Regions from separate parts of the Celeribacter sp. genome, predicted to be linked through region 3. Evidence: riboswitches for the same ligand, from Rfam matches in the RefSeq annotation. Region 3 holds a riboswitch; each other region holds the start of a gene.
What was found. Region 3 has a riboswitch for thiamine pyrophosphate ahead of thiC (phosphomethylpyrimidine synthase ThiC). Riboswitches for the same ligand answer to the same signal wherever they lie in the genome.

Region 1 (10,494 bases), on a different contig from region 3:
TCTCCTTCGAGGGCCCGTTTGGCAAATACGACCAGATGCAGCTTCAGCGCGGTCTGCAGATCTACACCGAGGTCTGCTCCTCCTGCCACGGCATGAAATTCGTGCCGATCCGCACCCTCGCGGATGAAGGCGGCCCGCAGCTTCCCGAAGATCAGGTGCGCGCCTATGCGTCCCAGTTCCCGGTAAACGACGAAGCCTCGAACATGCATCTCTTCGACTATGACGAAGGCGCTGCGCGTCCGCTGACCGAGAACGACCACTTCCCGGCCAACGAATCGCAAAACGCTCCTGACTTGTCGCTGATGGCGAAGGCACGTGCGGGCTTCCACGGTCCGGCGGGCACGGGGATCAACCAATTCCTCAAAGGCATTGGTGGCCCCGAGTACATCGTCGCCATTCTCACCGGTTACACCGGCGAGGAGAAAGTTGAAGCGGGCACCACCTATTACGAGAACACCGCGTTCTCGACCGGTTGGATCGCCATGGCCCCGCCGCTCTACGGTGAGGACGTCGAATTTGCCGACGGTCACTCCAATGAGCTGCACCATGAAGCCGAAGACATCGCAGCCTTCCTGATGTGGGCGGCTGAGCCCAAAATGATGGCCCGCAAGAAAGCCGGTTTTGTCGCCGTGACCTTCCTTGTGATCCTGACCTCGCTTTTGTACCTGACGAACAAAAAGCTTTGGGCGCCGCACAAAGGCAAAAAGACCACGCTCTGAGTTTGCGTTGGTTTGATATAGAAAGCGCCCCGATTTGGGGCGCTTTTTTCATGCTCCGATGTAGGCTTTGAGCCCTTTTGGCGGATCGGCTTTCATCTCCGCCCAGTCCCTGGGCGGCTGGCAGTGCCCGTCCTCGATCCAGATTACCAGATCGGCAAAGCGGTCCACATCCGCGATGTCATGGGTGACCATCAACATTGTCGCGCCCAACTTCTCGCTGACCTCCTTGGCCAGCCCGATCATCTCGCCCCGCATCGCCGGCCCCAGCGCGGAAAACGGCTCGTCCAGCAGGATCAGAGGCTTTTCCTGCACCAGCACCCGCGCAAGCGCCACACGGCTTTGTTGCCCGCCAGAGAGCTCTGCCGGGCGGCGTGCTTCCATGCCTGAAAGACCGACGGCACTGAGCGCCTCGGACACGCGTTCTTGCTCCGCTTTGCTCAGACGCAGGTTGGGCTTGATCCCAAGCCCGACATTCTGCGCCGCTGTCATATGAGCAAAGAGGTTGTTGTCCTGAAACAGATGCGAGATCGGCCGCTCGTGGGGCAGGGCCTGCGTCACGTCTTTCCTGTCCCAAAGCAGTGCGCCCCCCGCGTCCGGCGCCTCGAACCCACCGATCAGGGACAACAGCGTGGATTTCCCCGCACCCGACGGGCCGATAATGGCAACACGAGCGCCGTTGGGGATGGAAAGGTCAGCAGAGAGAGTGAAGTCCCCCTGTGTCAGGCGGATGGATCGAAGCTCAAGCATGGCGTCTCCCCCAGAGATCGAAGATGTAGAACAGAGCCAAACTTAGCCCCAAAAGCAGCAAAGCCGCGCCCATCGCCTGGTCCATGCGGTAAGACCCCATGAGGCGATAGATTTGCAAAGGGAGCGTCGCGGCCTCTGGGCGGGCAAAGAGGGCAATCACACCCAAATCCCCCATCGAAAGAGCCGCGGCAAGACCCGCAGAGAACCCCATGGACACACGTAGGCGTGGCAAAAGAACGAGCCGCACCCGGCTCAATCCAGTCAGGCCAAGACTGTCAGACAGGCGTCCGTAGTCACGCTCTGCGCCACTCAGAGCCGGTCCCAAGGCGCGCAGGATGAACGGCATCGACATCACCGCATTGACCAGCGCCGTGATCGGCAGGGCCCAATCGGCGGGGTCTGTGACAGCAAAGAGCACGATGTAAAGCCCCGTGCCCATCACCAGCGGAGAGGCGGCGATGGAGGACATGCCGATGATCTCAAGACTGCGAAACCGAAGCGCGGCCAGCGCCAGCGTCAGAGACATGAAGATCGCCAGAAATGCGGAGCCGATGGCCGTCAAAATCGACCGCAAGGCCGCAGACCAGACGGAAGCAGGCAGGTCGATCAGGCCGGGCGCGCCACGCAAGGTGATGGCGAGCAGGGGCGTCAAAAGAAAGACACTGATCAGGCCAACCCAGAGCATATCCAGTGCCCGAGCCGGAGCGTTGTGGGCGTCGAAGCGTTGCACCACGCGATGAAGCCCGCCGGACCCCATCTGTGGCACGCGAAATTTCAAAGAAGCGGCTGCCGCGATAGCGCAGATCACCACTTGGAGTAGCGCCAAAAGCGAGGCTTTGCCCAGATTGAAATCATAGCGAAACGCTTCGTAGATCGCGAGTTCGACTGTGGTCGCCTTGGGGCCGCCGCCAAAGGTGAGCGCGATGGCAAAGGAGGTGGTGCAGATCAGGAAAATCACGGTGAAGGCGCCGGGCACGATCTCTTTGAGCATCGGCAATTCGAGGTGACGAAAGATGTCACGCGCACCGAAATGGAGCGAGGAGGCGAGACGGAATCTTTCCGCCGGAATGGCCCCCCACCCCTGAAGCAGAAGCCGGGTCGCCAGAGGCAGGTTGAAAAACACATGCGCCAATACGACGCCGTGAAAACCGTAGATCGAAATAGGCTCTAATCCGGCCCAATTCAGCACAACAGAGACAAATCCCGCATTGCCGAATACGGCAGTCAAGCCGAGGATGGCGACGATGGTCGGCAAGATAAAAGGCGCGCCCAAAAGCGTGATCAACAGGCCCCGACCCGGAAAGCTGCGCCGCGCCAAAGCACGTGCGGCGGGGATGGCGAAGAGCACGGAGAGCGCGGCGGACAAAAGCGCTTGCACCACCGTGAAGCGCACCGCCATCCAGTCAAAACGGGAGAGGGCGGAAAAGCTTTCCGCCCGCAACGCCACTGCGCCCAATGTGCCAAAGCTCAACGCGGCGACCAAAGCCGCCGCGATGAGGCCGGGCCAGAGGGTTACTGAGAAAACGCGCTGCGCCATTCGGCAATCGCTTCATCCCGCAGGGCAGCGGCTTCGTCCTCCCCCAAAAGGATCGCTTTGTCGGGGTAGTTCAGCTGCGAAAACTCGTCCGGCCATTGCTCTTTCGGAAGCGCGGAAGGATAGGACCAGTTGGCGGTCGGAATGATGTTCTGGAAGGCGGGCGAGAGCACGAAATTCATAAACTGATCCGCCAATTCCGGCTGGTCCGTGCCTGCGAGTTTCGCGGTCAGTTCGACGGACATGTAATGCCCTTCGTCGAAGAGGGCTGCGGATTTGGTTTCGTCCTCTTCTGCGATGATGTGATAGGCGGGGGAGACGGTGTAGGAGAGCACCATATCGACCTGACCGTCGGTGAACATGCCATAGGCCTCCGACCAGCCTTTGGTCACGGTCGTCACCTTGGGCGCCAGTTTGGCCCAGGCCTCTTCGACCTCATCGCCAAAGACCTCATGCCCCCAAAGCACCAAGGTGAGACCCGAGCTTGAGGTGCGGGGGTCCTGAATGGCGATTTTCCAATCCTCGTCGGAATTCACCAACTCATGAAAGGATTTCGGCGGATTGGTGATTTTCGTGTTGTCATAAACGAAAGCCGCGAAAGACCAATCGAAGGGCAAAAACGTCTCATCCGTCCACTCAATCGGCATGGTCAGGGGCGACAGGTCCACGCCATGAGGCGCGAACAGGCCGGTGTCGCGGGCTTGTTTCATCGCATCCACGTTGATGCCAATCGCGACATCGGCTTTGGTGCGTTTACCCTCAAGACGAATGCGCGGAAGGACATCGCCGGTGATATACTCAAGCTCGCAATCGCAGTCTTCCTCGAAGGCCGCCTTGATCGCGGGACCGGGACCCCATTCGGAGGCAAAATAATCCGGGGCGTAGACGGTGAGGGTCTCTGCCTGCGCAGAGGTTGCGGCCAGCAGTGCCGCAAGGGTCAATCCATATTTCATGGCTCGCTCCATAGTCATATGGGCGAAGAAAAAGGTCGCGTGTGGAACATCGCTGATACCTTCCCTCCGCCGGTGTTAGCCGGTTCAGGTTCAACGGGTTCGCATTTGCATCTCAGCCGTGTCTGGCACGGGCACCCCGAGGTAGGCGCGAAGCTATGGAAGCCCGTGGCGAAGTTCAAGCGTTTTCGATGAGGTGTGAGGATCGGCTCATAACGGCTCTTTGAAGGCTCCGAGATGGACCCGTGAGACCTAGGGGCGTAGTCTGATCTCATGATGATTGGTGAGAGGATGCCATGAGAATTTCGAGTTTTGTTTTTTGTTTGGGCGCGTTGACCGTGTCGGCGCCCGCTTTCGCGAATTCTGTGCCGGTGGGCTTTGGCACGAAAGTTATGTGTGAGGGTCTGTCGGGGCGCGCAGGCTTTGCTGACGAGGCCGCTATTTTGGAGATGGGCGGGCGTGTCGTGACCCTGCCTCAAACGATCTCTGCCTCCGGCGCGCGCTATGAGAACGAGGCGGAAGATGTCCTGTTCTGGATTAAGGGCGAAGAGGCGCTTTTGGGCTGGAATGGGGTCGAAATGGACTGTTCGCTCACTGGTTCCGAGGCGCCATGGGTGGCGCGCGGGAATGAGCCGGGATGGCGGATTTCGGTGAGTGAAGGCCAGATGCAGGCGGAATTGGACTATGGTGAAACCGTCATTGAAGGTGCGTGGCCTTTGGCGCAAATCGATGAGGAAAGCCTGACGTATCAAACGGCAGATCTTGATCTGGCGGTGTCACCGCAGCTCTGTCACGATGACATGTCTGGTCAAGCCTATCCGGAAATCGTGACCCTGATCCGAGGCGATAATAGTTTTCACGGATGTGCGGGGGAGACGATGGATCTTTTGAACGGGCCAGAATGGCAGATCGAGGATGTCGCGGGCGCTGGCGTGATTGATGCCAGCTATATCACATTGGCATTCGACGGTGACCGCGTGGCGGGATCAACCGGTTGTAACCGCTTCACAGGTGGCTTCGAGCTGACCGGTGAGGGGCTGTCTTTCAAGCCGCTGGCCGTGACCCGCATGATGTGCCCTGAGGCCCTGATGCAGCAAGAGGCGCATGTGCTGGAGACTCTGTCTAAAGTGGATCGCTTCGACATCGACGAGACCGGCGCGCTTGTGCTCTTTGGTCAGGGTGAGCCGCTGATCACGGCACGTCGCTAATGCAAAACGCCGCCCCAAAGGAGGCGGCGTTTTATATCTTTCCAGCTGGATTAGAGCCTTATTGTGCGTCTTCCGGCAAGATGCGCACCCCGCCTTTGTCCGCGGCAGAGGCAAGCATGGCATAGGCCTTGAGTGCGGTGGAGACGGCGCGCGGACGCGGGGCCGCAGGTTTCCACGGCAGCGGGCCTTTTTCTTCACGACGAGCCGCAAGCACGGCGTCATCGACCTTGAGCTGGATCGAACGGTTCGGGATGTCGATCTCAACCGTGTCGCCGGTTTCCACCAGCCCGATCAAACCACCCTCGGCCGCTTCGGGGGAAACGTGGCCGATGGACAGACCCGAGGTGCCGCCGGAGAACCGTCCATCGGTCAAAAGTGCGCATTTCTTGCCCAGACCTTTGGATTTCAAATAGGACGTCGGGTAGAGCATCTCCTGCATCCCTGGACCACCTTGCGGACCCTCGTAGCGGATGATGACCACTTCGCCCGCCTGCACTTCGCGGGTCAGCACGCCGTTCACCGCATCGTCTTGCGACTCGTATACGCGGGCGGTGCCAGTGAATTTCAGGATGCTTTCATCCACACCCGCCGTTTTGACGATACAGCCACGCTCGGCAATGTTGCCGAACAGAACGGCCAGACCGCCGTCTTTCGAGAAGGCATGTTCCACAGAGCGGATCACGCCATTTTCACGGTCGGTGTCGAGCTCCTTGTAGCGGTTTTGGGTCGAAAACGCTTGCGTCGTGCGCACGCCGCCCGGTGCCGCTTTGAACAGCTGCTCGGCCTCGGGGTTGTTGGCGACCGTGATGTCCCATTGGGCAATCGCCGCCGCCATTGTGTCGCTGTGCACCGTGCGCACGTCGCCATGCAGCAGACCGCCACGATGCATCTCGCCCAGAATGGAGAAGATGCCACCAGCGCGGTGCACGTCTTCCATATGGACGTTGTGGATGTTCGGTGCGACTTTGCAGAGGCAGGGAACCTTGCGCGACAGGCGGTCGATGTCTTGCATGGTGAAATCCACCTTGCCCTCATAGGCGATGGCCAAGAGGTGCAGCACCGTATTGGTGGAGCCGCCCATGGCGATATCAAGGGACATGGCGTTCTCAAACGCTTCGAATGTGGCGATCTCACGCGGCAGGTAGCCCGGAAGCTCTTCGTCGTAGTGCTTCTTGGTGATCTCGACGATCTTACGACCGGCCTCGAGGAACAGGTTCTTACGATCCGCATGGGTGGCAAGCGTCGAGCCGTTGCCCGGCAGTGCCAGCCCCAGCGCCTCGGCCAGACAGTTCATCGAGTTGGCGGTGAACATGCCAGAACACGACCCGCAGGTCGGGCAGGCGTTTTGTTCGAACGCGTCGACCTGTTCGTCGGTGTATTGATCATCGGCGGCGGCAACCATCGCATCGACGAGGTCCACAGCGCGCTCGAGATCACCGATCTGCACCTTGCCGGCCTCCATCGGGCCACCGGAGACAAAGATCACCGGAATGTTGAGGCGCATCGCGGCCATCATCATGCCGGGGGTGATTTTATCGCAGTTGGAGATACAGACCATGGCATCTGCGCAATGTGCGTTGACCATATACTCGACCGAATCCGCGATGATTTCGCGCGAGGGCAGGGAGTAGAGCATCCCGTCGTGGCCCATCGCAATGCCGTCATCGACCGCAATGGTGTTGAATTCTTTCGCCACACCGCCCGCTTTTTCAATCTCGCGTGCCACCATTTGGCCGAGGTCCTTGAGGTGGACGTGGCCGGGCACGAATTGCGTGAACGAGTTCACGACCGCGATGATTGGCTTACCAAAATCTCCATCGGTCATGCCGGTCGCGCGCCAAAGGCCGCGGGCACCGGCCATGTTCCGGCCATGGGTCGAGCGGCGGGATCTGTAATGAGGCATGGTGTTGGCTTTCTGTAACGTCATATGAGCCGCCTACTGGGCGGGTTGACGTTGCATAAGGCTTTCGGCGCGACATTTCCAGTCACGACCGCATGTGCGTGGATGAATAATCTTGCTTGAATCGAGGCCGATCCGGTGATCTGGCGCTTAGATCAGCTTTTTCTTGCGTTTGAGCGTGTCGCCAAATTCAAGCGAGGGTTCGAGCGTGACGATCTCACCCCCTGCTGCGTTTTCATCTTCGACCCGGTTGGCGATGATCTGCGCCGCAGCGCGTCCGATCTCGGCGCGGCAGGCATCCATCGTCGCCAGTTTGCGCGGCAGTCCATCAAGGAATTCGATGCCGTTGAACCCGGCAAGGCCGATGTCGCCCGGCACGTCGATGCCGTTGTCGAGGCAATACATCAACCCACCAGCGCCGATCATATCATTGGAATAATACAGGAAATCGAGCGGGTCTTCTTCGTTGCGTTTGAGAATGGTCTCGGTCATCTCGCGGCCTTTTTTAAGCGCGGAGCCGCCGGAGTAGAATTCACTGTCGGCAATCTCGAGACCGGATTTCGCGAGCACTTCTGTGAAACCCTCAAAGCGTTTGCGGGCGCGGTGGTCGAGCGGCATTTTGGTGCCCAGAAACCCGATCCGTTTGTAGCCCGCGTCGACGATGGCCTGCGCCATTTTGCGACCGGCACGACGATGTGAAATACCAACGGCGGCATCGATCGCCTCGCCATCGGTGTCCATGATTTCCACGATCGGAATGCCAGCGGCGGCCATCATCGCCTTGGCAGCTTCGGTGTGTTCCAGCCCTGCAATAATCACACCGGAGGGACGCCAGGATAGCATCTGATAGAGCACTGCTTCTTCGCGTTCGGGTTTGTAATTGGTGATGCCGACGACGGGTTGTAGCTCGGTGTCTTCGAGCACTTCGTTGATGCCGGTCATGACCTCGGGGAACACCATGTTGGACATCGAGGGGATGATCACGGCGACAAGGTTCACGCGCGACGAGGCTAGCGCACCTGCGATCTTGTTCGGCACATAGCCCAACTCGCGGGCGGCTTCCAAAACTTTCGTCCGCGTCGCCTCAGACACATCACCTCGGTTGCGGAGCACGCGGCTGACGGTCATTTCAGAGACGCCGGAGGCCTCAGAGACGTCTCGAAGCGTGAGTGGCCGTTTCGACGGTGCGTTTCCTGAACCCTGTGACATGGCCTGACCCTCTGAACTGTTTGTAATTCCTGTCAGTCTACACCATAAAATTGCCTTGTCCATCTGGCGTGGATGAAAATTGTTAACGCTAACATTTCTTGCCGTTCCTGCGATCAGTCATTTGATGCCCCGTTTGGGACATCTGTGCGCATTTGGTTGGGTAAGCAAAGCCAGCGCCAATCAGCCGCAGGTGCGATTTCTCAGCGGCAAGGCGCGCCTCACCCCTTGTGCCGTGATAGCCCACGAGGCTATGAGACCAATGTGGCCCCGTGGCTCAACTGGATAGAGCAGCCCCCTCCTAAGGGGCAGGTTGCAGGTTCGAATCCTGCCGGGGTCACCATATTCACTGAGTAGACGACATGACCTCTTGGCCGTTCGGACTTAGACATCAGCTGGCTTTTGAGAGCGTACCCGGAGAGGATTGTTGGCTGGTCTGAAATTTTGCGACGAGATCTGCAAGCGTATCTGCCTGCATGCTCAGGATCGTGCAGGCGGAGGTGGTTTCTTCAGATGTGGCGGCATTGCGTTGTTGTGCGCGGTCGATCTGGTTGACGGCTTCGTTAATTTCAGAAATGCCGGAGGCCTGTTCTTTCGAGGATGCGGCGATGTCGCGGATGAGGGTCGAAATTGACGCGATCGATTGGAAAATCAATTGCAGAGATTCGCCTGTTGTATTGACCTTTTCCACACCATTGATAACCTGATTTCCGGATTTGACAATGAGATCATTGATCTCGCGCGCCGCTCCAGAAGAGCGTTGAGCCAACTCGCGGACTTCGGAAGCGACGACCGCAAAACCACGACCAGCTTCTCCCGCACGCGCAGCTTCGACGCCAGCGTTGAGCGCGAGAAGATTGGTTTGGAAGGCGATGTCATCAATCACCGAGATGATTTTCGAGATTTGTGTCGAGGACGTTTTGATCTCTTCCATGGCCATGACCGTGTCTTCAACCACTTTCGAAGTGCTTTGCGCTTGTTCCGAGGTTTCGCTGACCAGCGTATTGGCCTTATGCGCATTCTGGGCCGCAGATTGGACAGAGGCAGTCAATTCATTGAGTGCGGTTGCGGTTTCTTCCAGTGTGGCGGCGTTGCCTTCGGTCTGGCGCGACAAATCCGAGATTGCACTGGTGATCTGCTGGGCGCCCTCATTGATTTCTCCGGTGGCAGTGCCAATCGAGAAGACGAGTTCAGACAGGCGATCAACGGTTTGGTTGAAGTTGATCCGCAGGGGATCGTATTGGTCGTCGAATTTTTCGGCGATTTTCACATCCATATTGCCCTCGGCCAGCCCCCGAAGGGCCGTCGCGAGAAAATCAATGACGCGGGAGAGCTCTGCTGCGCGCGTAGCACGTTCGATCTCTTCTTGGCGAAGGCTGGCCTCTTTCGCGTCCCGCTCTTGTTGTTCGCGCAAACGCTCCTGGCGTTCGCGTTCCGCCGCTTCTTCGCGTTGACGTTCTTCATTTGCAGCATGGTCTGCGCGTGCTTTTTCGGCATCTTCTCTCAGACGTTGCTGTTCTTTTTCCAAATCGCGATTGGCGTAGAGTGTTTTCCGAAGGCTTTCGAGAGAATGCGCCATGGCGCCGATTTCGTCACGACGCGTCGTACCTGAGACGTCTTGCTCATAATTGCCGTCGGCCAGCGCATTTACATCCTTGAGCATCGTGGCCAAGGGCAGGCGGACTTTGCGATGAGAGGAGAGAAGGATCGTGCCAATTGTCAGCATCAAAATGAGCAAGCCGGTGATGACATTTATCAAAACTTCCTGGCGCACCGGAGCGGCGAACACATCGCGCGGGACATCGAGGATTGTGGCCCAGGTCCGGTTCATGCCATTGGCTGTGAAAGGATAAACGACCCGGATGACGCCATCGGGCAGTCCGCGAATGATGCGGGGTTGACCGTCACCGAGCGCGGCTTTGACCTCTTCGAGACCGACGCCATCGTAGACCTGCATCAGGCGTTCGGAATTCTGATGTGCGAGCCATTTGCCATTGCTGTCCAGCAAAGCCATTTGGCTGTCTCCGAACACCTTCATGTTCGACAGAAGCTCCGTCAGATGTGCCAGCGTGATATCGACACCTGTAACGCCAATGATTTCACCGTTGTGCCGCACAGGCACCGAAACCGATGTCATCAAATGACCGTCATCCGTTTGATAGGGCTCTGTGATCAGGCTTTTCCCGGTGCGAACAGGTTCGGCAAACCATTCCTGCGATGGGTCAACTGT
Region 2 (10,494 bases), on a different contig from region 3:
CGCTTCAGGACATTACAACCCGGTTCGAAGACGGCGAATTCGTCGCGCTTCTGGGGCCGTCGGGCTGCGGCAAGACCACGCTTTTGCGTCTTTTGGCTGGGTTCGATATGCCGAGCTCCGGGACGATCCGTATCGGTGCGCGGGACGTGGCGACGGCGACCAATATGGTCCCGCCCGAAGAGCGCAACATCGGCTTCGTGTTCCAGTCTTACGCGCTCTGGCCGCATATGTCGGTGCGTCGCAACGTGTCCTATCCGCTCGAAATCCGTAAATTGACGAAACCTGAGATCGCCGCGCAAACGGATGCCGCATTGGCCGCCACCGGCCTGACCGAGTACGCAGATCGCATGCCCTCCGATCTGTCCGGCGGTCAACGCCAAAGGGTGGCTTTGGCGCGCTGTCTGGTCTCCGCGCCGGATGCGGTGTTGCTGGATGAGCCGCTCGCCAATCTCGACGTCGCGCTGCGCGCTTCGATGCAGGCGGTGTTCACCGATTTCCACAAACGCACCGGTGCCACCATGGTTTATGTGACCCATGATCAGGCCGAAGCCATGGCGATGGCGGATCGCATTGCGGTGATGAATCAGGGTCTAATCCAGCAGTTTGATACGCCTCAGACGCTTTATGAACGTCCGAAAAACCGTTTCGTCGCCGAATTTGTCGGGCGTGGCACTGTGGTGCCTGTGAAGGCCGTCGAGCAAGGCGAAAACCAGCTGCACGCGCATATTCTGGGCACTCGGATTGCGATTGCAAGCGAAGCGCAGTCCAAGGTCAGCCATGTCTGCCTTCGTCCCGAAAACCTATCGATTTCCGAGACCGGCGATTTGCGCGCCAAGGTGGCGCGGGTCACCTATCTGGGGGGCAAATACCTCCTTGAAACCGTGTCCGCCTGCGGCACACGGCTGCTGGCGGAGACGCGGGCGAAATTTGACGTGGGTGCGCAGCTTGGGCTCACCATCACGACCCCCTGGGCGTTTTCCGAGGATTAAATGCAAAGCGTAAGACTTCTTTCCGGCATCGGGGACAAGGGCCCCGCTTGCATGCAACTCACCATCGACGACCGCATCTGGCTTTTGGATTGCGGGTTCGGTCCCGAGGCCAACGCGCACTTCAATCCGGAGTGGCTCAAGGGCGCCGAGGCCGTGTTCATCACGCATGACCATATCGACCATATCGGGGGTGCCTCCTATGCGGTGGAGGCTGGCTTGCCGATCTATGCGACGGCTCAGACCGCCAAGGCCCTGCCGCCCGCCGCCAAGGTGAATCTGTTGCCCGAACAAGGTGACAGCCACATCCATGGCGTCAAGCTTACCACCGGGCGCAACGGTCATGCGATGGGCGGGGTTTGGATGCATTTCGATCTGGGCGAGGGTCTGTTCTATTCCGGCGATTGGTCGGAGGAATCGGATTGGTTCCCGCTCGATCTGCCGCCGCCCGCCGCGACGGCCATTTTGGATTGCTCCTATCACCTCGACGATGTGCCACAGTCTGCGCGTTTCGCGGTTTTGGATGCCTTGCTCGATGGTCTGCATGGCCAAGTGCTTTTGCCTGTGCCGCCATCCGGACGCGCCGGTGAAATGGCGCTGCATTTGATCCGGCGCTATGGGATGGAAAGCGTCATGCTCGACCCGGAGTGTCAGTCTGCCTTGCGTGCCGCGCTCGCCAGCCAGACGCTGAGCCCCGAGGTGCAAGAAATCGCGCCGCTTCTGAACCGTGGTCCGATGGAGCAGGCCCGGTTTCTCATTTGCGACACGCCGAATGCCGATGGCGGCGCGGCTTGGGGCTATGTGCGGGCGTGGAATGAAAGCGGGCGTTTGGGGCGTGACGCGCATGTCGTGTTCACCGGCCATATGACCGCCCATGCCCGTGGGATTTGCGCGGTGCCCGGCGGGTATTTCCAGCGCTGGAACGTGCATCCACCGCTGCGCGATCAGATCAAAATGCTTGACCGATTGGGTGCAAAACGCTTCGCGCCCGCTTTTTGTGCACAGCCAGAGGATTATCTGGTCGAAGATTTGGGCGTGGAGATTTTCCTCCATGATCCGGTGCGGCTATGAGCGTTCTTCCCGCCAAAGGTTTCTGCCTCATCCGCCACGGCGAGACCACGGCCAATGCCGATGAGATCATCGCCGGGCGCACGGATGTTTCGCTGACGGAGCGAGGTCGGGAGCAGGCGCGTGATCTGTCAAAACGCATGTGGCCGGAGCATATCGTGCTCTACGCCAGCCCGATGTCACGGGCGCGCGAGACCTGTGAATTGGCGTTTCCAGATCTGCCTTATGCCCTGCATGACGGTTTGCGCGAGCGGGATTGGGGGCTTTTTGAGGGGCGGCCTTTGAGCGAGCAGCCGGATCGCGAGGCCACGCCCGAAGGCGGCGAAAGCTGGCCGGATATGCTCTCACGCGTCGCGCAGACGATTGTCGAGATTTGTGACACAAGCGAGGACGCCTTGCCCGTTCTGGTCTGTCACTCCGGTGTCATCCGCGCCGCGCGGTTGCTTTGGACCACAGGGCATGTCGGCTCGCGCCCCCCAAATGCCACGCCGCTGATGTTCACGCGGTCGGGTCAAATTTTCAAGGAGACAGAGCTATGACGAACCTCGGCAAACCCTGTGTGGTCTTCGATGTGGATGGGACTTTGGCGGAGTTCGATGCGGGCAAACTCGGGCATCTCGTGCACGGGATTGAGAAGCAATGGGATGAGTTTCATCACGCCATGTCCGACGCGCCGTTGATTGCGCCTGTCGCCAAGCTGTTGCGCCGCTTGAAAGACAGCGGCGAGACCATCGTGATCTGTTCCGGACGACCGGCGGGCTGGGCCGAGCATACGATGGCGTGGCTGCGCAAACATGAGCTGCCGTTTGATGGCATTTACCTGCGGGCCGCGGATCAGGACGAGGCCAGCGATCCGGAGGTCAAACGCCGGGCTCTGGCGGAGATGAAAGCCGATGGTTTGGCCCCCTGGCTCGTCATTGATGACCGCAGTTCCGTGGTGGAGGCCTGGCGCGCAGAGGGTCTTGTCTGCCTGCAATGCGCGCCGGGCGATTTTTAAGATTTAAGCTGGATTAGACTCTATTTCTTTCCAGCCTTCACCATTGTAGGCACTGTCCCAAAAGCGCCATTCATGCCAGCAGCTGCGCTTGAACGCATGATGCATCCGGGCGCGAGTCTCGGAACTGGCCCCGGCTGCAACGCGGTCGGTCAGCGCCAACATGCGCGTGACGCTTTCGTCGAAAGCCTCGCCGGAATAGGTGGCGATCCACTCGGCATAGGGGTTCTCTGGGGGGCTGGTTTCAGCGATTTCCTTGCCGACATCACGGTAAATCCAGAAGCAGGGTAAAAGTGCCGCGACGGCTTCGGGGAAGTCCCCGATTGCGGCGGTGCGCAACAGGAAAGACACGTAGTGATCGCAGGCGGCTGAGACATCTGTGGCTTCAAAGCTGGCGGTCGTGATGCCGAAAAGGCCCATGTAATGGCCGTGCAACCCGCGTTCGACGGCGATGGCCCCTGCGGCTGATCCGGCAAGTTGTGCCACGGCCTGTGCATCGGGGGCTTTGGCGGCGGCAAGGGACAGGGCGCGGGCGAAGCCTTCGAGGTAATGGGCGTCTTGAATGATGTAGCCTTGGAAGGTTTCCGACGGCAAAGTGCCCGACGCCAATTCGCGGTTGAATGCCATGGCGTGGATTTGATCGCGCAGGGTTTGGGTCTCTTGCGCCAGCTCTTGGGTGAAAGTCATATTTGACGTCCTTGTAGGGAATAGAAGTGATGCACCGGGCCATGGCCCGCGCCGACCGACAGCTCGTCCGCGTGGGTAATGGCGGCTGTGATGTAGGATTTGGCACGTTTCGCGGCCTCCGGCAGGCTCAGCCCGGCGCCAAGCCACGTGGCCAGCGCAGAGGCATAGGTGCAGCCGGTGCCATGGGTGTTTTTCGTCTCGATCCGCGCGCTTTCGAGCCAGGTTTCTCCATCGTCCGTGACAAGCAGATCGGGGCTTTCAGGACCGCTCAAATGTCCGCCTTTGAGCAAAACCGCCTTTGGCCCAAGTGCGCGCAGGGACTGAGCTTGCTCCCGCATGTCGTCCAAGGTTTTGGCCTCGGCACAGTCGAGAAGATCGGCGGCTTCGGGCAGGTTCGGGGTGATCACGGAGACCTGTGGAAGAAACGCACGCAGGGCTGAGACGGCGCTCTGTTGCAACAACCGATCCCCACCTTTCGCGACCATTACCGGATCAAGCACAACGGGGCAGTCGAGATCGGAGATGGCACCTGCCACGGTTTGCGTGATTGCAGCATCGCCCAGCATGCCGATCTTGACCGCATCAAGGCGGATGTCGTCGCGGATGGCTTTGATCTGCGCCGCGATAAAGGCCGTGGGGCAGAGATGAACGCCGGTTACACCACGGGTGTTCTGCGCGGTGAGGGCGGTGATGACGGACATCGCATAGCCGCCATTGGCAGAAATCGACTTGATGTCGGCCTGAATGCCCGCGCCGCCGGAGCAATCGGAGCCGGCGATGGTGAGAATATTCGGGATCATGCGTCCCTCCATGCGTTGAGGAGATCGCGGCTTGCGACCTCCATATTGTCGGCTTGCGAGATGGCGGAAATCACCGCCAATCCCGCGCCGCCGGAGTGTTTGATGGCTGCGGCGTCGTGATGGGTCACCCCGCCGATGGCGAGACAGGGCAGCGGCGTTTGCGATATGATGTCCGCGAACCCATCGAGGCCGATGGGGGCGGCGTGATCGGGTTTCGAGCCGGTCGCCCGGATCGGCCCAACGCCGAGGTAATCGACGCCGGGGGGAATGGTCGCAAGCTGATCCTTGGTCTCGACCGAGAGGCCGAGGATCATGTCCGGGCCGATCCGACGCCGGATGTCGGCGGGGTTGCCGTCACTTTGGCCGATGTGCAGAACCGGTGCGCCTATGGCGATGGCCACCTCCACGCGATCGTTGATCACCAGCTTGGCGCCAAGCGGCTCCAAGGCGGTCATCAGGATCCGGGCGAGATCGGCGAACTCTGCGTCTGGCAGGGTCTTGTGTCGCAGTTGCACCCATCCGGTGCCCCCTTTTGCGGCGGCGATGCTTTGGTCGATCATCGCCTCGGGCGTGGCCGGTTCGGTGATGAAACAAAGCGGAGGAATATCGAGAGCGCTCATGACAGGCTGATCCTTGCGCCGTCGTTCAGCGCCTCGGGGCTCATGCCATAAAGCGCGTCGATGAAGGCGGTTTGGAAGGAGGCGGGGCCTTTGGCCTCACCTGCCATCTCTCCGGCCATTTCTCCGGCCAGGGCATAATAGGCGAGGGCGGCGACAGTGGCCTCGAACGGGTCTTGGTCGACCAGAAAGGCGGCGACGATCCCGGTCAAGGAGCATCCCAGAACGGTGACACGGGGCATCATCGGGTGACCATTGGCAATTTCCGCGATGCACGCACCATCGGTGACGACATCAATCGGGCCGGTGACCGCAACAACCGCACCGGTCTGGCGGGCCAGATCGCGAGCGGCGTCCTTGGCGGCCTCGACACTATCGGCGGCATCGGCGCCTTTGCCCGCTGTTTGCATCCCCGCCAGCGCCAGAATCTCAGAGGCATTGCCGCGAATGACTGTGGGTTTGCAGGCCAAAAGGCGCACGCCAAGGTCACGACGATAGCCGGTCGCACCGACGGCGACAGGATCAAAGACCCAAGGCTTACCCAGCCGATGCGCGGTGCGCGCGGTCTCCACCATCGCCTCGGCCCAGGCGGGGGAAGGGGTGCCGATGTTGATCGTCAGGGCCTGTGCGAGGGCGGTGAATTCGGCGGCTTCCTCGCGCGCATGGACCATGGCGGGAGAGGCGCCTGCGGCCAGCATGATATTGGCCATGACATTCATGGCGACGTAATTGGTGATGTTTTGCACCAAGGGCGCTGTTGCGCGCATTTTGGCAAGGCTTTGACCCGGTTGGTCCATCATGATCTCCTCCATCGCTGGCGGGGAGATCGAAAGAGACGGCGGGTTTGGCGCTGGTGTCTCTCACGCGCCTCCCTCCGCCGGCATTACCCGGTTCAGGTTCTAAGGGTTCGTCTCAGCCCGGGTGTCCCCGAGCGCCCCTGTCGCTCACTCTGTGAGTGCTCGCATTCTTGGGCAGGGACGTCAAGTGGAGAGGTCGCGGGCCTGAAAAAGACCCGCCGAACGCGGATGGTTCGACGCGCGGACATGTGGCGGGCGTTTGGTCTCAGCCGACAATCAATTGTTTGAGCTTCAACGCCTCATATTCCAGCGCGGTCAGGCGGTAATTCACCACATCGCCGATGGAAATCAGCCCGATCAGAGCCTCTCCCTCCATCACCGGAAGATGACGAAACCGCCCGTCGGTCATGCGGCGCAACACGGTGACGAGGGTCTCGTCCATCGTGGTCGTCTTTAGCTCTGTCGTCATCAGCGCATCGACGGTTTTGGGCAGGGTTTGCCCCGGTGTCTGCGCCAATTGCCGCACGATGTCGCGTTCGGACAGAATGCCGCAAAGCGCGCCTGGGGCGTCTTTGACCAGAACGACACCGATGCGATTTTCACTCATGATCTCAACGGCATGTTGCACGGTGTCCTGAGGGCGAATGGCGATGATGTCGCCGCCTTTGGTTGCCAAAACATCGCCGACGGTCGCCTGCGCTGCGGACATGTTGGTCGCGATGGTTTGGCTATGGCTGTGTTGGTCTGCCATGGCGCCTCGGGTCTTTGGGGTATAAGAAGCTGGCATGTTCATTCCTCCCTGAACTGTCTTTCAGGGTAGTGGAATTCGCGCTCAAGTAAACTTTTTCCGACCGGGAGACCCGTCTTGATTGAAAACCTGACCGGATCGCCGCTGGCGCTTTCGCCCTTGATGGCGACGACATTGTTCGTGATCGCCTGTCTGGCGGGCTATCGCTATCGCTCCGTCTGGAAAGCCGAAGGGCCGCGGGTTCAGCTTTGGATTTTCGGGCTGATCGCGGCGGTGATTTTGCTGGTTCTGGGGCTGGTGCCGATTAAGGCGTAAGAGCCGAAAAAAAGACGCCTCAGGCGGCGTCTTCTTCCATCTCATCGAGCATTTTGCGCGCGCGCGGGCAGGCAAGGCGTTCGCGCAGCGGGCTGTTTGGGTCGATCTCTTTCTTGCAGACCAGACAATGATCCGCGCCCTCGACCGCGTTCAAGCCGCCGCAGCTGCCTTTGATGGTGCGCCCGCTGAACATCACTCCAAGCGCCATGCCAGCCATCACAATCAAAAGAAGCCCAAAGGCGAGAATGAACGTCGACATGGATCGACCCCTGTAGAAATTCCGTCAGATCACGCGGTCAGCGCGGTGAACTTGTCCGAGGCATAGCTCACGCGGCCATGCTCGCCGTCTTTCACGACATGGTCAATGAACAGAACCGCGAGATCACGTTGATTTGCGATCTCGAGGCCACGTTCGCGACCCAGAACCAAAAGTGCTGTGGCCCATGCATCCGCCAGCATCGCATTCTCGGTCATCACGGTGACGGAGGCGGTGTTGTGGGTGACAGGGCGGCCCGTGGTGGCGTCGATGATGTGGGAATAGCGCTGGCCGTCCACTTCAAAGAAGTTGCGGTAGTCGCCAGAGGTGGCCATGCCCATGTCGGAGATGCCGACAACCTGTGCCACGCCGCGATCAAAGGCTTCGGGCGTCTCGATGCCGATCTGCCAGGCTTTGCCTTCCGGGTTGCGACCCGCGGTGTAGAGATCGCCGCCGATCTCGACCATGTAATCTGTGATGCCAAAGCTCTTGAGCGTGCGCGCGACCTGATCGACGCCAAAGCCTTTGCCGATGGCGGAGAGGTAAACTTCTGCGCCGTCGTTCATCTTGGTCAGCGTGCCGTTTTCCACTTTCAGCGAACGGGACTGGCCGCTGCGCGCCATGGCGTCGGCGATTTGTGCGTCACTCGGCGCATCCATGCGGGTGCCGTTTGCGCCAAAGCCCCAGAGATCGATGAGCGAGCCGACGGTGACGTCAAAACGACCTTCGGTGGCATCATGCACATGACCTGCGGCCAGCATCACATGTTCCAACTCGGGGGAAACGGTCAGGCTGTCGCCGGCAGAAGCAGCGTTGAAGCGGGAAATCTCAGAGGACGCATCCCAGTTCGACATCTGGGTGTTGACCTCGGCCAGAGCCAGATCGACGGCTTTCTGTACCTCGGCCTTGTTCACGTCCTTGGTGTGATCGACGGCGACGATGGAATAGCTGGTGCCCATCGTGAGGCCGGTGAGTTCCAGAACGGACCACCCTTTCTTGCAGGCGGCCAGACAGATCGGCATGACCATAAAGCTACGGCGAGAAAGGAGGAAAGAGTCGGACACGAGGCTGCTCCACTAAGCTGCGATGTTTCAATCTGCGGTGTTCTGCATGCTTCTGCGGCAGAATGACATTGGGTTCAACACTAAAGTAAAAGAACTGCCCTCGGAAGCCTTCCAAACCGTGGCTCATTATCGCATAAGGTAGCCGGAAAATGGACAGGGCTTAAAAGACGTGCAGCAACATGTGTTGAAGAAGGGTCTCGACGTTCCGGTGCTCGGCGCACCTGACGCCAGGATCGAAGATACAGCAGCGGTCCGGACCGTCGCCGTGCTTGGGCAGGATTATCTCGGTCTGAAACCGCGTTTGGCGGTGGAAGAGGGGGATGTGATTGCCGCTGGTGCACCGGTTCTGGCGCATAAGGATACGCCGGAGGTTCAGGTCACGGCACCTGTGTCCGGTCGAATCAAGGCGATCAATCGCGGCGCGCGTCGCGTGTTGGTCTCTGTCGAGATCGAGGTGGACGAGGCAGCCGCCGAGCCGGTCGATTTTTCACAAATCGGTGATGACAGCACGGCCGAGGGCGTGACGCAGAAACTCTGCGCCTCCGGGCTTTGGACCTCGCTGCGCACGCGGCCCTATTCTAAAGTGCCTGCGCCCGATACCAAACCTGCCGCGATCTATGTCACCGCGATGGACAGCGAGCCGCTGTGTGGCGATGCCGCGTTGATCATTGGGCAGGACGCTGAGGCCTTCGCGCGCGGACTTCAGGCCGTGGCTTTGTTGACCGAGGGCAAGACCTATCTTTGCCAAGAGATCGGTGCGGATATTCCGGGGGCCGATCTCGCGGGCATCACGGCGGTCGGGTTCTCCGGCCCGCACCCTTCGGGGCTTGCTGGCACGCATATGCATTTTCTTGAGCCGCCGTCGGCGTCGAAAATCGTCTGGACCATCGGCTATCATGATGTGATTTCCATCGGGAAACTGATGCTGACCGGCAAACTGGACGCGAGCCGCATCATCGCGCTCTCCGGTCCGATGTGTTCGAACCCGCGCCTTGTGCGTACGGTTATGGGCGCGTCGATGGAAGACCTCTGCGCCGAGGATCTGAACACCGATACGCCGATCCGCGTGATCTCCGGCTCGATCCTGAGCGGGCGCGCGGGGGCGGGGCAAAACGGTTATCTGGGCCGCTATGCGCGTCAGATCACTCTGATCGAAGAGGATCGCAAGCAAATTCCGATGGGCTGGATTCGTCCGATGCCGTCGAAATATGCCTTCCAGCCGGTGCTGGGCTCTGCGTTTTCCAAAAAGCTTTACGCGCTGACGTCGAATTTGAACGGCGGGCGTCGGGCCATGGTGCCGCTGGGCACCTTTGAAGAACTGATGCCGCAGGATTTCCTGCCGACGCAGCTTTTGCGCGCGCTTCTCGTGATGGACACGGATCAGGCACAGGCGCTGGGCGCTCTTGAGCTGGACGAGGAAGACGTCGCGCTTTGCGGCTTTGCCTGCCCGGCGAAATATGAATATGGCCTCGCGCTTCGCGACAGCCTCACCAAGATCGAGAAGGAGGGGTAAGGCTTTGGGTCTTCGCAATTTCTTCGACCGGATCGAGCCGCATTTTGAAAAAGGCGGCAAGTATGAGAAGTATTTCTCCATCTACGAGATGGTGGAAAGTCTTCTTTATACACCGAAAACGGTCACCACCGTCGCGCCCCACGCGCGGTCTTATGTCGATATGAAGCGGATCATGACCTATGTGGTCATCGCCACGTTCCCGACGATCCTTTTTGCGCTTTATAACACCGGGCTTCAGACCAATCTGGCGATTGCCGAGTACGGTCCCTCGGGCTGGCGCGCGGGCGTCATCGAGGTGCTGGGCATCGGGTTTAACGCCGAGAGCATTCTGGCCAACATGGCGCATGGGCTTTTGTACTTCCTGCCGATTTACATCGTGACGCTGGTCGCGGGCGGGATTTTCGAAGTGATCTTTGCGGTCGTGCGGGGCCATGAGGTGAACGAAGGCTTCCTCGTGACCTCCATGCTTTACACTCTGATCATGCCCGCTTCGACGCCTTTGTGGATGGTGGCTTTGGGCATCATCTTCGGTGTCGTGATCGGCAAAGAGGTCTTCGGCGGCACGGGCAAGAACTTCCTCAACCCCGCGCTTGTGGGTCGTGCGTTCCTCTATTTCGCCTACCCGGCCTTTATGTCGGGCGACTCAATC
Region 3 (10,494 bases):
GAGCTACGCGGCAGAACACATCACCAATCAGGACGACGACGTTCTGCTGATGGTGGGTGTCGATACGGAGGTGTATCACGGCATTGCCAAATGCGGTGCAGTGGGTGCGATCACCGGCATCGGCACGATCTTCCCGCAAGAAGCACTCCTGCAAGTGGCTCTGTCCAAGAAGGCCGCAGAAGGCAATCCCGAAGCCGATGTGCGCGCCCGCGAGCTTGAGAACGCCCTCTCCGTGATCGCCAAATTCGACGAAGGCGTCGATCTGGTTCTCTACTTCAAACACCTGATGGTTCTCAAAGGGCACGAAGAGTATCGTCTGCACATCAACGAAACCGATGCGCTGAGTCCGTCGCAAGCGAAATTCTGCGAAGCTCAGTTCCACCAGTTCAACGCCTGGTACGCGAACTGGATCAAACAAGGCGGAGTGATCTCTGAATGCATGTGATCGACAGTCATACTGGCGGAGAACCCACACGGGTGATCCTGGACGGCGGCCCGGATCTTGGATCCGGCCCTCTGACCGAACGTGCAAAGAAACTGGCGACCGAGCACACTGCGTTCTACCAGTCCGTCGTGCTGGAACCGCGTGGTCAGGTCGCGATGGTCTGCGCCCTTCTTGTGGAACCCGTCGATCCCGACTGTGTCACAGGCGTCATTTATTTCGATGCCGAAGCGGTGCTTGGCATGTGTGGGCACGGCACAATCGGTTTGGCCGTGACGCTCATGCATATGGGCAAGATCGGTCTTGGCACCCATAAGATCGAAACACCTGCGGGTATTGTCACGGTTGACGTCAAGGATGCCAACACGGTGACGGTGACGAATATCGAAAGCCGTCGCGTCGAAAGCGGTGTCGCCGTCGAGATCGAGGGGCTTGGCACAGTGACCGGGGATATCGCCTATGGCGGCAACTGGTTCTACCTCGTGGACCCCGCGCCGGTGCCTGTGACGCCTGCACATATCCCCGAACTGACCCAAGCGGCCATTCAGGTGCGCGAGGCGCTCAATGCCAAAGAGGAACGGATCGACCATGTGATCTTCTATGGCCCCGCCCTTTCGGAAAACGGGCACTCCCGGAATTTCGTGCTGTGCCCGGACGATGCCTATGACCGCTCGCCCTGCGGCACCGGCAGCTCCGCGCGTCTGGCCTGTCTGGCGGCGGCAGGACAGTTGTCCGAAGGCGAAGACATCATTCAGGAAAGCGTGATCGGCAGCACCTATCGTCTGTCCTACACCGCAGGGCCGAAGGGTGGCGTGATCCCCTCGATCACCGGCCAGGCCTGGGTCATGGCCGAGAGCAAACTGATTTTTGCCGAGACAGACCCGTTCCGAGCCGGGATTACACTGTGATCCCTCGCCCGGCGCGTTCCCCTTGTGCGCCGGGCAATTTTCACTCCATGAGGTAGAGCATGACACTGTCCAGACATCACGACATCATCGTCATCGGTGCAGGCATCATTGGGGTGACATCGGCTTTGGCTTTGCAGAAGTCGGGACATAAGGTTCTGTTGCTCGACCGCAAAGGGATCGCGGCCGAGACCTCGCGGGGCAATGCCGGGGCTTTCGCCTTTACGGATATCGAACCTCTGGCAACGCCGGGCATCATGCGCAAGGCACCAAAATGGTTGCTTGATCCGCTGGGTCCGCTCTCCCTGCGCCCGGCATATCTGCCGAAAATCATGCCCTGGATGTATCATTTCTGGCGCGCGACGGCCCAATCCCGTTATGCGGCGGCTGTCAAAGCGCAATCCGATCTGATGCACCTGTCCCGGCAGGCGCTTGACCGGCTGATCGCCTCCGTCAATGGTGAACCGCTCATGCGTCGCGAGGGTCAGCTTCAGGTCTATGAAGGCGACGCACAGTTCCGGGCCACGCTTCCGTCCTGGGAACTCCGCCGCCAGCATGGCATCGCTTTCAACCTGTTGGAAAGCCCGGAGGCGATTGCCGACATCCAGCCCGGGCTTCATCCGCGCTTCACCCATGCGGGCTTTACACCTGACTGGATGAATACAGTCGATCCAGCGCAATGGACCGAGTTTCTGGCACAGCATTTCGTCCAAAGTGGCGGGGAAATCGACCAGGCCGACATTCGGGCCCTGACGCCAAAACTCGACGGTGTGGAGGTCGAAACCACCAGCCACAAAGTGCATGCCTCACAGGTCGTGGTCGCCGGAGGCGCGTGGTCCCACCATCTCGCACGCACCTTGGGAGAGCGCATCCCCCTTGAAACCGAGCGCGGCTATAACACCACCTTCCCGACCGCAAGTTTCAATCTGCGCACCCATGTCACCTTTGCCAATCACGGCTTCGTCGTGACCCGTATCGGTGAGGGACTGCGCGTTGGTGGGGCGGTGGAATTGGGTGGGCTGTCTTTGCCGCCGAACTATAAGCGTGCCGAAATTCTGGTGGAAAAGGCCCAGAGCTTCCTGACCGGTTTCGACCCGTCAGGTGGCACGCAATGGATGGGCTTTCGGCCGTCGATGCCCGACAGCCTTCCTGTCATTGCACGCGCGAAGAAATCGGATCGCGTGATCTATGCCTTCGGTCACGGCCATCTGGGTTTGACCCAATCGGCTGGCACGGCCGAACTTGTGGCGGACTTGGCCGCGCGCCGCACACCGGAGATTTCTCTCTCACCGTTCCGGGCCGATCGTTTCTGATCCGCCCGGCAGGTGCGGCTCGGGGCCGCATCTTATCCCTTGATCCGGGGCCATGTGTCGGACAGGCGATAGCCACCCGGCCATGGATCGGACGGGTCGAGCATGTGCTGGGCCGTGCCGGTGATCCACGCCCGCCCGCTGATCTCGGGTCGGATGGCATCGACGTCGCCGAGTTTGACGGCCCCAAGGATGCGCCCATGGAATTCAGATCCGATGATCGACACGCCGGCGAAGCGGTCTTCCGGACCCATTTCGCCGCGCGCGTGCAAAATCGCCATCCGCGCGGACACCGCAGTGCCGGTCGGCGAGCGATCAAGTTTGCCCGGTTGAATCGCCACGACGGATTGTGCCCGAAGCTCATGGCCATCGCGGGTGATCGGCCCGGCAAAAAGACAGAAAGAATGATGCGCCCAATCCGGCTTTTCCGGGTGCTCGAAACGATACTGCGCATTGGCAGCATTGGTGATGCGGATGCCCAGTTCCGCAATTTCGCGCGCGTTTTCGGCCTTGAGATCGATACCAAGCGCGACCGGATCGACCACGACAAAACTGTCTCCACCAAAGGCCGTGTCCACGGTGATCTCGCCCAACCCCGGCACGGTGAGCGGGACATCAAGGCGGCTTACGAATGACGGCAGGTTCTCGACATAAATCCGCTCGGCCTTGCCATTGGCACATTCCGCGCGCACCCGTACCAGACCGCCGGGCGCCTCAAGCACCATCTCGGTGACAGGCTCGGTCATCGGTAGAATGCCGCTGTCGAGCAGGACGGTCGACACGCAGATCGAGTTCGATCCCGACATCGGAGGGGTGTCTTCCGGTTCCATGATGATCCAGGCCGCCTGTGCCTCGGGATGTTTGGGCGGCACCAGCAGGTTGACATGCCGAAACACCCCGCCGCGCGGTTCGTTCAGCATGAAATTGCGCAACGTCTCATCCTCGGCAATCCATTTGCGCTGGTCCCACACACTGTCACCGGGAGGAGGCGCCACCCCGCCGACGATCACATCGCCAACTTCGCCCTCTGCATGACATGAAACGACATGAATGATTTTTGTGCTGCGCAAGACTTGAGTTCCTATTGGCGAGAGGCTTCATCTAAGTCTTTCAGATAGCGCATTTCGCAGCGCTCGGCACCTCTGTTATCGCGTTAAACGCCGCACCATCACACCGGCACGACCTTTCGGCACAGACCTCAATCATTGAAAACATGCCGGACGCTTGCGTGCTGAACCGTCAAAGGTGCGCAAGAGATTCTAGGCAGAGCATCTGGGAAAATCATCTGGGGTCGGGCACCGAGATGACCGGCCCGAGCGCGTGCCAGCCTAAATCTGCGACCTGCAAAAAGGGGCGTCCGAAGGACTAACGCCTAAGATACGTTCAGATTTTCCCGAAAAACGTCAGAGCCGCCACATGTGCTGATAGCAAATTAATACGCCTATTTTCAATTTTGTCTTGCATTTGATTTCATACTAATAATTGCTGAACTAATTCAACAATTATTAGCAATGTGGCTGTCGGAAGGCCGCAACCACAAACGGGAGGAGAGCAGGATAATAACGCTAGGCGTGTCCACAGCAGGGTTTTGGCATTTCGCATCGCTTGAAGGATCGCTTCGGGGGATTGCCGATGCCGGCGTCAAAGGGGTCGAGTTTTTCCCCTACCCCCCGCACCTCGAATCTTCGACGTTTGACACCTATGAACGGAACCGTGTACGGCGGCTGATGGCTGATCTCGAACTGCACTGCGTGTCCGTCAATTTCACCATGGAATTGAACCTGATGGCCCTGCACGCCGGGCTGCATGAGCTTGCGATGTCGGAGTTCCGTAAGGCCATCGAGATCGGGTCGGACCTTGGCGCCCCCTGCCTTGTCCTGCCCGTCGGGCGTTTGCACAGCCTCATGCCTACACCAGAAGACCTCGCGCTTGAGTTTCTTTGCGAAGAGGTCGGCAAACTTGCCGAACATGGCGAAAAGCTTGGCGTGAAGGTCGGGCTTGAAACGCTGCCCTTCGAAATGCTCGGCACCGGACGCAAGGTCGCGGATTTGGTCGAACGGATCGGGCATGCGAACCTCGGCATCTGTTACGACTGCACCAACACCTTTGCCTTCGAAGACCCCGCCCAAGGCGTGCGTGACGTGGCGGATCACCTGATCCTCGCGCATGTCAGCGACTGCTGGGCCGACCGTTGGGCGCACACCACGGTGGGCGCGGGTGAGATCGACTTTCCGGCCTTCGCGAAGGCGCTTGATGACATCGGCTACACGGGCGACGTGGTCTATGAGCTGATGGATGGACAGGATCCGACGCCGCGCCTGAAAGGCGACGTAGAGCGGCTCGTCGGCCACGGCTACCGGCTCTGAGCTTTAAAACCCGGCAGCGCAACACAGCACGACATGCGACCGAAGCAGCCCCGCTTCGGTCACCTAGGCCAAAGCGCATCAAACACGCGCCTGGCCACGACCATAGAGGAGGAGACCCCAATGAAACTGACAACCGCCCTGAAAAGCATGACGGCCATCGCCACCGTCGTCACCGTTTTCGGCTCGGCTGCCTTCGCACAAGAAGAGCAAGACCTGCGTCTGAGAATGCACGCGGCCCATGCCACCCAAACCCCCGTCATCGGCACCATCGTGCCGTGGGTGGCGGACCGGATCGAAGTGCTGTCTGGCGACACGCTTGAGATCGACGTCTTTGAACCCGGCGCGCTCGTGCCCGGCACAGAGTTTTTCGATGCGGTGTCGCAAGGCGCCATCGACATGGCCTACGGCACGCCCGGCTATGGTTCCGGTCTCGTCCCGGCGCTGAGCGCCTTTACCTCCGTGCCCTTCGGCCCCGTTGCGACCGAGCTTTTGACCTGGATGAACAATGGCGGCGGCTACGAGATTTTCGACCGCATCCTCGCGGACCTGAATTTGAAGGGCTTCGTCTGTACGCTGAACCCGCCCGAAACATCCGGCTGGTTCAACGAGGAGATCAACACGGTCGAGGATCTGAAAGGGAAAAAGCTGCGTTACTTCGGTCTTGGCGGCAAAGTCCTGTCGAAGGCTGGCGCCTCGGTTCAGCTGATCCCGGGCGGCGAGGTTTACGCCGCACTTGAGCGTGGCGTGATCGACGGCGGCGAGTTCTCGAACCCCTCCGCCGATGAGAACATGGGCTTTTATGAGGTGGCAAAATACGCCTACTTCCCCGGCTGACACCAGCAGACCTCGGTCAACGCGGTCTATGTGAACCTCGACACCTGGAACAAGATGAGCGAGCGTCAACAGCTGGCCATCGAGACCGCCTGTGGCGAGGCCACCCTCAAGACCCTGTCCGAAGGTTCGGCCACCCAAGGTCCGGCGCTTGCCCGGATGGCCGAGAATGGCGCCGAGTTCAAAGTCTGGCCGGATGAGGTGCTCGACGAGCTGCGCACTCAATGGGCCACGGTCGTGGAAGAGGAAAGCGCATCCGATCCTCTGTTCAAGGAGGTGATGGACTCCCTGACCGCCTTCCGTGCGGAATACAAACCCTGGAACGACATGGGCTACATCCAGTAACCCGCTTCTCCCAGAGCGCGGGATCGGTTTCGGCCGGTCCCGCGCATTGACTATTCGGTACAGGCCCTCGCGACAGGGCGTTGTGACCTGAAGGGATTTGTTTCGGAGGACACCATGCGATCGCTTCTCAAGATCAGCCGCGCCATCGACGCGCTGCTTGTCGCCCTTGGAAAGATAGGGTCTTTTGCCCTTTTGGGCCTGATGATTACCGTCATGTTCAACGTTGTGACCCGGCGCTTTGCCAATCTCGGATCGACCCGGCTGCAAGAGGCCGAGTGGCATTTTCACACCATTCTGATCATGCTCAGCCTGGGTCTTGCCTATATCAAGGACAGCCATGTGCGGATCGACCTGATCCACGCGACGCTGTCCCCACGCAAAAAGGCGTGGATCGAACTTTTGGGCGGGCTTTTCCTGTTGCTGCCGTTTTGTGGCTTCGCGGGCTATTTCGCGACCCAGCTGGCTTGGACCTCCTATATTCGTGGTGAAGTGTCACAATCTGTGGATGGGCTGCCTTTTCGCTTTGCGATCAAGGCCATGCTGCCGCTTGGCATCTATCTCGTGACATTGGCCGGGATCAGTCGGATCAGTCTTGCGCTGATCACGCTCAGACGGCCTGACCTACTGCCGCCGCCCCCGACCTCGCATATGCCGCACACCACCGATGCCGCCGTGATGGAGACACGTTGATGGAGTTTTTTATCGAATATCTGCCGCTGATGATGTTTGCGGCCATGGCAGTGCTGTTGTTCACCGGCTACCCGGTCGCCTTTGTCATGGGCGGCGTTGGCGTCGGCTTTGCGACAATCGGCCTGTTGACCGGCGAGCTGATCCCGATCCAGCTTTACACCATTGCCACCCGCATCTGGGCTGGCGCGGCTGAGAACCTCGTGCTGACCACGATCCCGCTGTTCGTCTTTATGGGGGTCATGCTGGAGCGCTCCGGCGTGGCCAAAGATATGCTTCACTCGCTTCAGACCATGTTGGGCCGTGTGCCGGGCGGGCTGACCTTGGCTGTGACGCTTTTGGGCATCATCCTTGCGGCTGCGACCGGGATTGTCGGTGCCTCTGTCGTGATGATGAGCATGATGGCCCTGCCTCTGATGTTGGAGCAAAACTACTCCAAGACGCTTGCCACCGGAACGATTGCGGCCTCCGGGACGCTGGGCATTCTGATCCCGCCGTCGATCATGCTCGTGGTCATCGCGGATCTTTTGTCGAAGTCTGTTGGCACGATGTTCATGGCAGCCTTCGTTCCGGGCATGATGCTCGGTGGGCTTTATCTGGTCTATATCCTTGTGATCTCGACCCTGAGACCCAAGCTTGCCCCCCGTCAGAAAAACACCGGATCGGTGTCGTTTCTGCAATTGATCGTCACCTTGGTGATCGGTCTTGTCCCTGCCTTCCTGCTGATTTTCTTTGTGCTCGGCTCGATCATCTTTGGCTGGGCGACGCCGACGGAATCCGCGGGCGTTGGTGCGATTGGCGCGATTTTCCTCGCCTTTGTTGTGCGTCCGTTCATCTACGCGTTGCTCGCACGAACCCAATTTGCGATCCCGGATGCCGTGGCCACCAAATCGCAAGGCAACTTCGTGAAACGCTTTGCCGAAGAAAATACCGGCTGGTGGACATCACTGCGCAAGACCCTGTCGGATTCGATGCAAACGGTCGGAATGATTTTCATGACCGTCGTCTGCGCCATGGTCTTTTCGCTGACCTTCCGACTTTTGGGCGGCGAGCATCTGATCACCGATTTCATTCGCGAGTCCGGCTATGGGGCCTGGCACATCCTGATCGTCGTGATGATCCTCGGGTTCCTGTTCGAGTGGATCGAGGTGACATTGATCGTCCTGCCCGTGGTGGCACCGATCATCTTGTCGCTCGACTTCGGCGATCACGCTGCCTCTGCGGATGTGGCCTATTGGTTTGCGATCCTTTTGGCCGTGAACTTGCAGACATCCTTCCTGACACCGCCGATGGGTCCCGCGCTTTCTTATATGAAAGCCGTCCCGAGCACAGGAGGCCTAAGCCTCCCTTACGCACCGAGGATGCGCCAAAGACCCTTTCTGGCGCGCCCTTTCCCACCCCGTCGCGGGGCATCACGAAATTTGTTTTTCGCGTTGACAGCCCCGCGTCACAACGAGACTATGACGACACGTCAGGGGAGTCCCGCCTAGGGGACTGAGAGGCAGACAGGGGGAGACCCCGGTGACGCGACCCTTAGAACCTGACCCAGTTGACACTGGCGTAGGAAGACCGAAGGGCATCTCCGCAATCTCTTACACGAGGGCGGTCCTTTCGGGCCGCATGGCCCATTTGCGTTTGAACGCAGGGGCGGCGGTCCATGTCTGCTACCCGTTTCACTTGGGTCTCACATATGAGGAGACCGAAATGAAAGACACTATTCCCACCATCACCACCGGTGCTTTGCCTGCGTCGCAGAAAATCTATGTGCATGGCGATCTGCATGAGCTGCACGTGCCGCTGCGTGAAATCGCGGTGACGGGCGAGGCGCCGCTCCGGGTCTATGACAGCTCCGGCCCCTACACCGATCCGGCGGCCCAGATCGACATTGCCCAAGGCCTGCCCGATGTGCGCGGCGGCTGGCAACATCAGCGTGGTGATGTCGAAGAATACGAGGGCCGCGCGGTGACCGAGGCGGACAATGGATTTGCCACCGGCGAGCGCCTGACGCCCGCCTTCCCGCATCAACGCGCGCCCTTGCGTGCCGTGGGAGACCGTGCCGTGACCCAGCTGGCCTATGCCAAGGCCGGGATCATCACGCCGGAGATGGAATTCGTCGCCATCCGCGAGAACGAAGGCCGTCTGTCGGGCGCGAAGACCGATGGCGAGGGCTTCGGGGCCACCCTTCCCGAGTTGGTCACGCCGGAATTCGTGCGTCAGGAGATCGCCGAAGGCCGGGCTATTATTCCCGCCAACATCAACCACCGCGAATTGGAGCCGATGATCATCGGGCGCAATTTCAAAGTGAAGATCAACGCCAATATCGGCAACTCCGCTGTCACCTCCTCGATGGAGGAAGAGGTCGAGAAAATGGTCTGGGCGATCCGTTGGGGCGGCGACACGGTGATGGATCTTTCAACGGGACGGAACATCCACAACATCCGCGACTGGATCATCCGCAACGCGCCTGTGCCGATCGGGACCGTGCCGCTCTATCAGGCGCTGGAAAAGGTGAACGGCATCGCAGAAGACCTCACATGGGAGGTCTTTCGCGACACGCTGATTGAGCAGGCGGAGCAAGGCGTCGACTATTTCACCATCCATGCGGGCGTGCGCCTCCACATGATCCCGATGACCGCCAAACGCGTCACCGGCATCGTCTCGCGCGGCGGCTCGATCATGGCGAAATGGTGCCTGCACCATCACCGTGAGAGCTTTCTCTACGAGCATTTCGACGAGATTTGCGACATCTGCCGCCGTTATGACGTGTCGTTTTCCTTGGGCGACGGGCTGCGCCCCGGCTCGATTGCCGACGCCAATGACGAGGCGCAATTTGCCGAGCTGCGCACGCTGGGTGAGCTGACCAAAATCGCCTGGGCCAAGGATTGCCAAGTCATGATCGAAGGCCCCGGTCACGTGCCGATGCACAAGATCAAGGAGAATATGGACGAGCAGCTCAAGCATTGCCACGAGGCGCCGTTCTACACGCTCGGGCCGCTCACGACCGACATCGCGCCGGGCTATGATCACATCACCTCCGCCATCGGCGCGGCGATGATCGGCTGGTTCGGCACCGCGATGCTCTGCTACGTGACGCCGAAGGAGCACCTTGGCCTGCCCGACCGCGACGACGTGAAAACCGGGGTGATCACCTATAAACTCGCCGCCCATGCCGCCGATCTCGCCAAAGGGCATCCAGGGGCGCAACTGCGCGACGATGCATTGTCACGCGCGCGGTTTGAATTCCGCTGGGAGGATCAGTTCAACCTCGGCCTCGACCCGGACACGGCGCGCGAAATGCACGACGAAACCATGCCGAAAGAGGCGCATAAGGTGGCGCATTTCTGTTCCATGTGCGGACCGAAGTTTTGTTCGATGCGGATTTCTCACGACATCCGTGCCGAAGCGGCCAAACAGGAAGGCATGGCCTCTATGGCGGAAAAATTCCGCGAGGGCGGGGAACTCTACATTCCTGCTGCGGAACCGGCCGAATGATCTCGATCCTTGGATCAGGCGTGGCGGGGCTTTGCGCCGCCACCGCCCTCATGGACGCGGAGGTCGAGGTCGAGGTGATATGCCCCGACACCGCCCCCGCGCCCGCCTCCCGTTTG

Region 1: it holds a riboswitch for thiamine pyrophosphate, as region 3 does, so the genes downstream of both, thiB (thiamine ABC transporter substrate binding subunit) here and thiC (phosphomethylpyrimidine synthase ThiC) in region 3, are expected to answer to the same signal.
Region 2: it holds a riboswitch for thiamine pyrophosphate, as region 3 does, so the genes downstream of both, thiM (hydroxyethylthiazole kinase) here and thiC (phosphomethylpyrimidine synthase ThiC) in region 3, are expected to answer to the same signal.

Annotation. Positions count from the first base shown of each region.
Region 1 covers NZ_JBLWTA010000004.1:262,293-272,786, forward strand. The annotation lists gene ACN0X0_RS07825 (cytochrome c1) at 1-719, shown strand, start outside; gene ACN0X0_RS07830 (ATP-binding cassette domain-containing protein) at 768-1,466, opposite strand; gene ACN0X0_RS07835 (thiamine/thiamine pyrophosphate ABC transporter permease ThiP) at 1,459-3,003, opposite strand; gene thiB (thiamine ABC transporter substrate binding subunit) at 2,979-3,953, opposite strand; TPP riboswitch at 3,998-4,102, opposite strand; gene ACN0X0_RS07845 (META domain-containing protein) at 4,247-5,158, shown strand; gene ilvD (dihydroxy-acid dehydratase) at 5,217-7,061, opposite strand; gene ACN0X0_RS07855 (LacI family DNA-binding transcriptional regulator) at 7,209-8,267, opposite strand; tRNA gene ACN0X0_RS07860 (tRNA-Arg) at 8,531-8,607, shown strand; gene ACN0X0_RS07865 (methyl-accepting chemotaxis protein) at 8,656-10,494, opposite strand, start outside.
Region 2 covers NZ_JBLWTA010000004.1:242,586-253,079, forward strand. The annotation lists gene ACN0X0_RS07705 (ABC transporter ATP-binding protein) at 1-989, shown strand, start outside; gene ACN0X0_RS07710 (MBL fold metallo-hydrolase) at 1,041-2,057, shown strand; gene ACN0X0_RS07715 (histidine phosphatase family protein) at 2,054-2,593, shown strand; gene ACN0X0_RS07720 (HAD family acid phosphatase) at 2,590-3,051, shown strand; gene tenA (thiaminase II) at 3,055-3,735, opposite strand; gene thiD (bifunctional hydroxymethylpyrimidine kinase/phosphomethylpyrimidine kinase) at 3,732-4,535, opposite strand; gene thiE (thiamine phosphate synthase) at 4,532-5,155, opposite strand; gene thiM (hydroxyethylthiazole kinase) at 5,152-5,949, opposite strand; TPP riboswitch at 6,005-6,101, opposite strand; gene ACN0X0_RS07745 (CBS domain-containing protein) at 6,215-6,736, opposite strand; gene ACN0X0_RS07750 (hypothetical protein) at 6,815-7,012, shown strand; gene nqrM ((Na+)-NQR maturation NqrM) at 7,032-7,271, opposite strand; gene ACN0X0_RS07760 (FAD:protein FMN transferase) at 7,301-8,332, opposite strand; gene ACN0X0_RS07765 (Na(+)-translocating NADH-quinone reductase subunit A) at 8,502-9,845, shown strand; gene ACN0X0_RS07770 (NADH:ubiquinone reductase (Na(+)-transporting) subunit B) at 9,850-10,494, shown strand, end outside.
Region 3 covers NZ_JBLWTA010000013.1:43,224-53,717, forward strand. The annotation lists gene ACN0X0_RS16720 (dihydrodipicolinate synthase family protein) at 1-445, shown strand, start outside; gene ACN0X0_RS16725 (proline racemase family protein) at 436-1,350, shown strand; gene ACN0X0_RS16730 (NAD(P)/FAD-dependent oxidoreductase) at 1,410-2,660, shown strand; gene ACN0X0_RS16735 (trans-3-hydroxy-L-proline dehydratase) at 2,693-3,727, opposite strand; gene ACN0X0_RS16740 (sugar phosphate isomerase/epimerase family protein) at 4,169-5,023, shown strand; partial or broken gene ACN0X0_RS16745 (TRAP transporter substrate-binding protein) at 5,249-6,199, shown strand; gene ACN0X0_RS16750 (TRAP transporter small permease subunit) at 6,314-6,889, shown strand; gene ACN0X0_RS16755 (TRAP transporter large permease) at 6,889-8,376, shown strand; TPP riboswitch at 8,350-8,470, shown strand; gene thiC (phosphomethylpyrimidine synthase ThiC) at 8,591-10,378, shown strand; gene ACN0X0_RS16765 (FAD-dependent oxidoreductase) at 10,375-10,494, shown strand, end outside.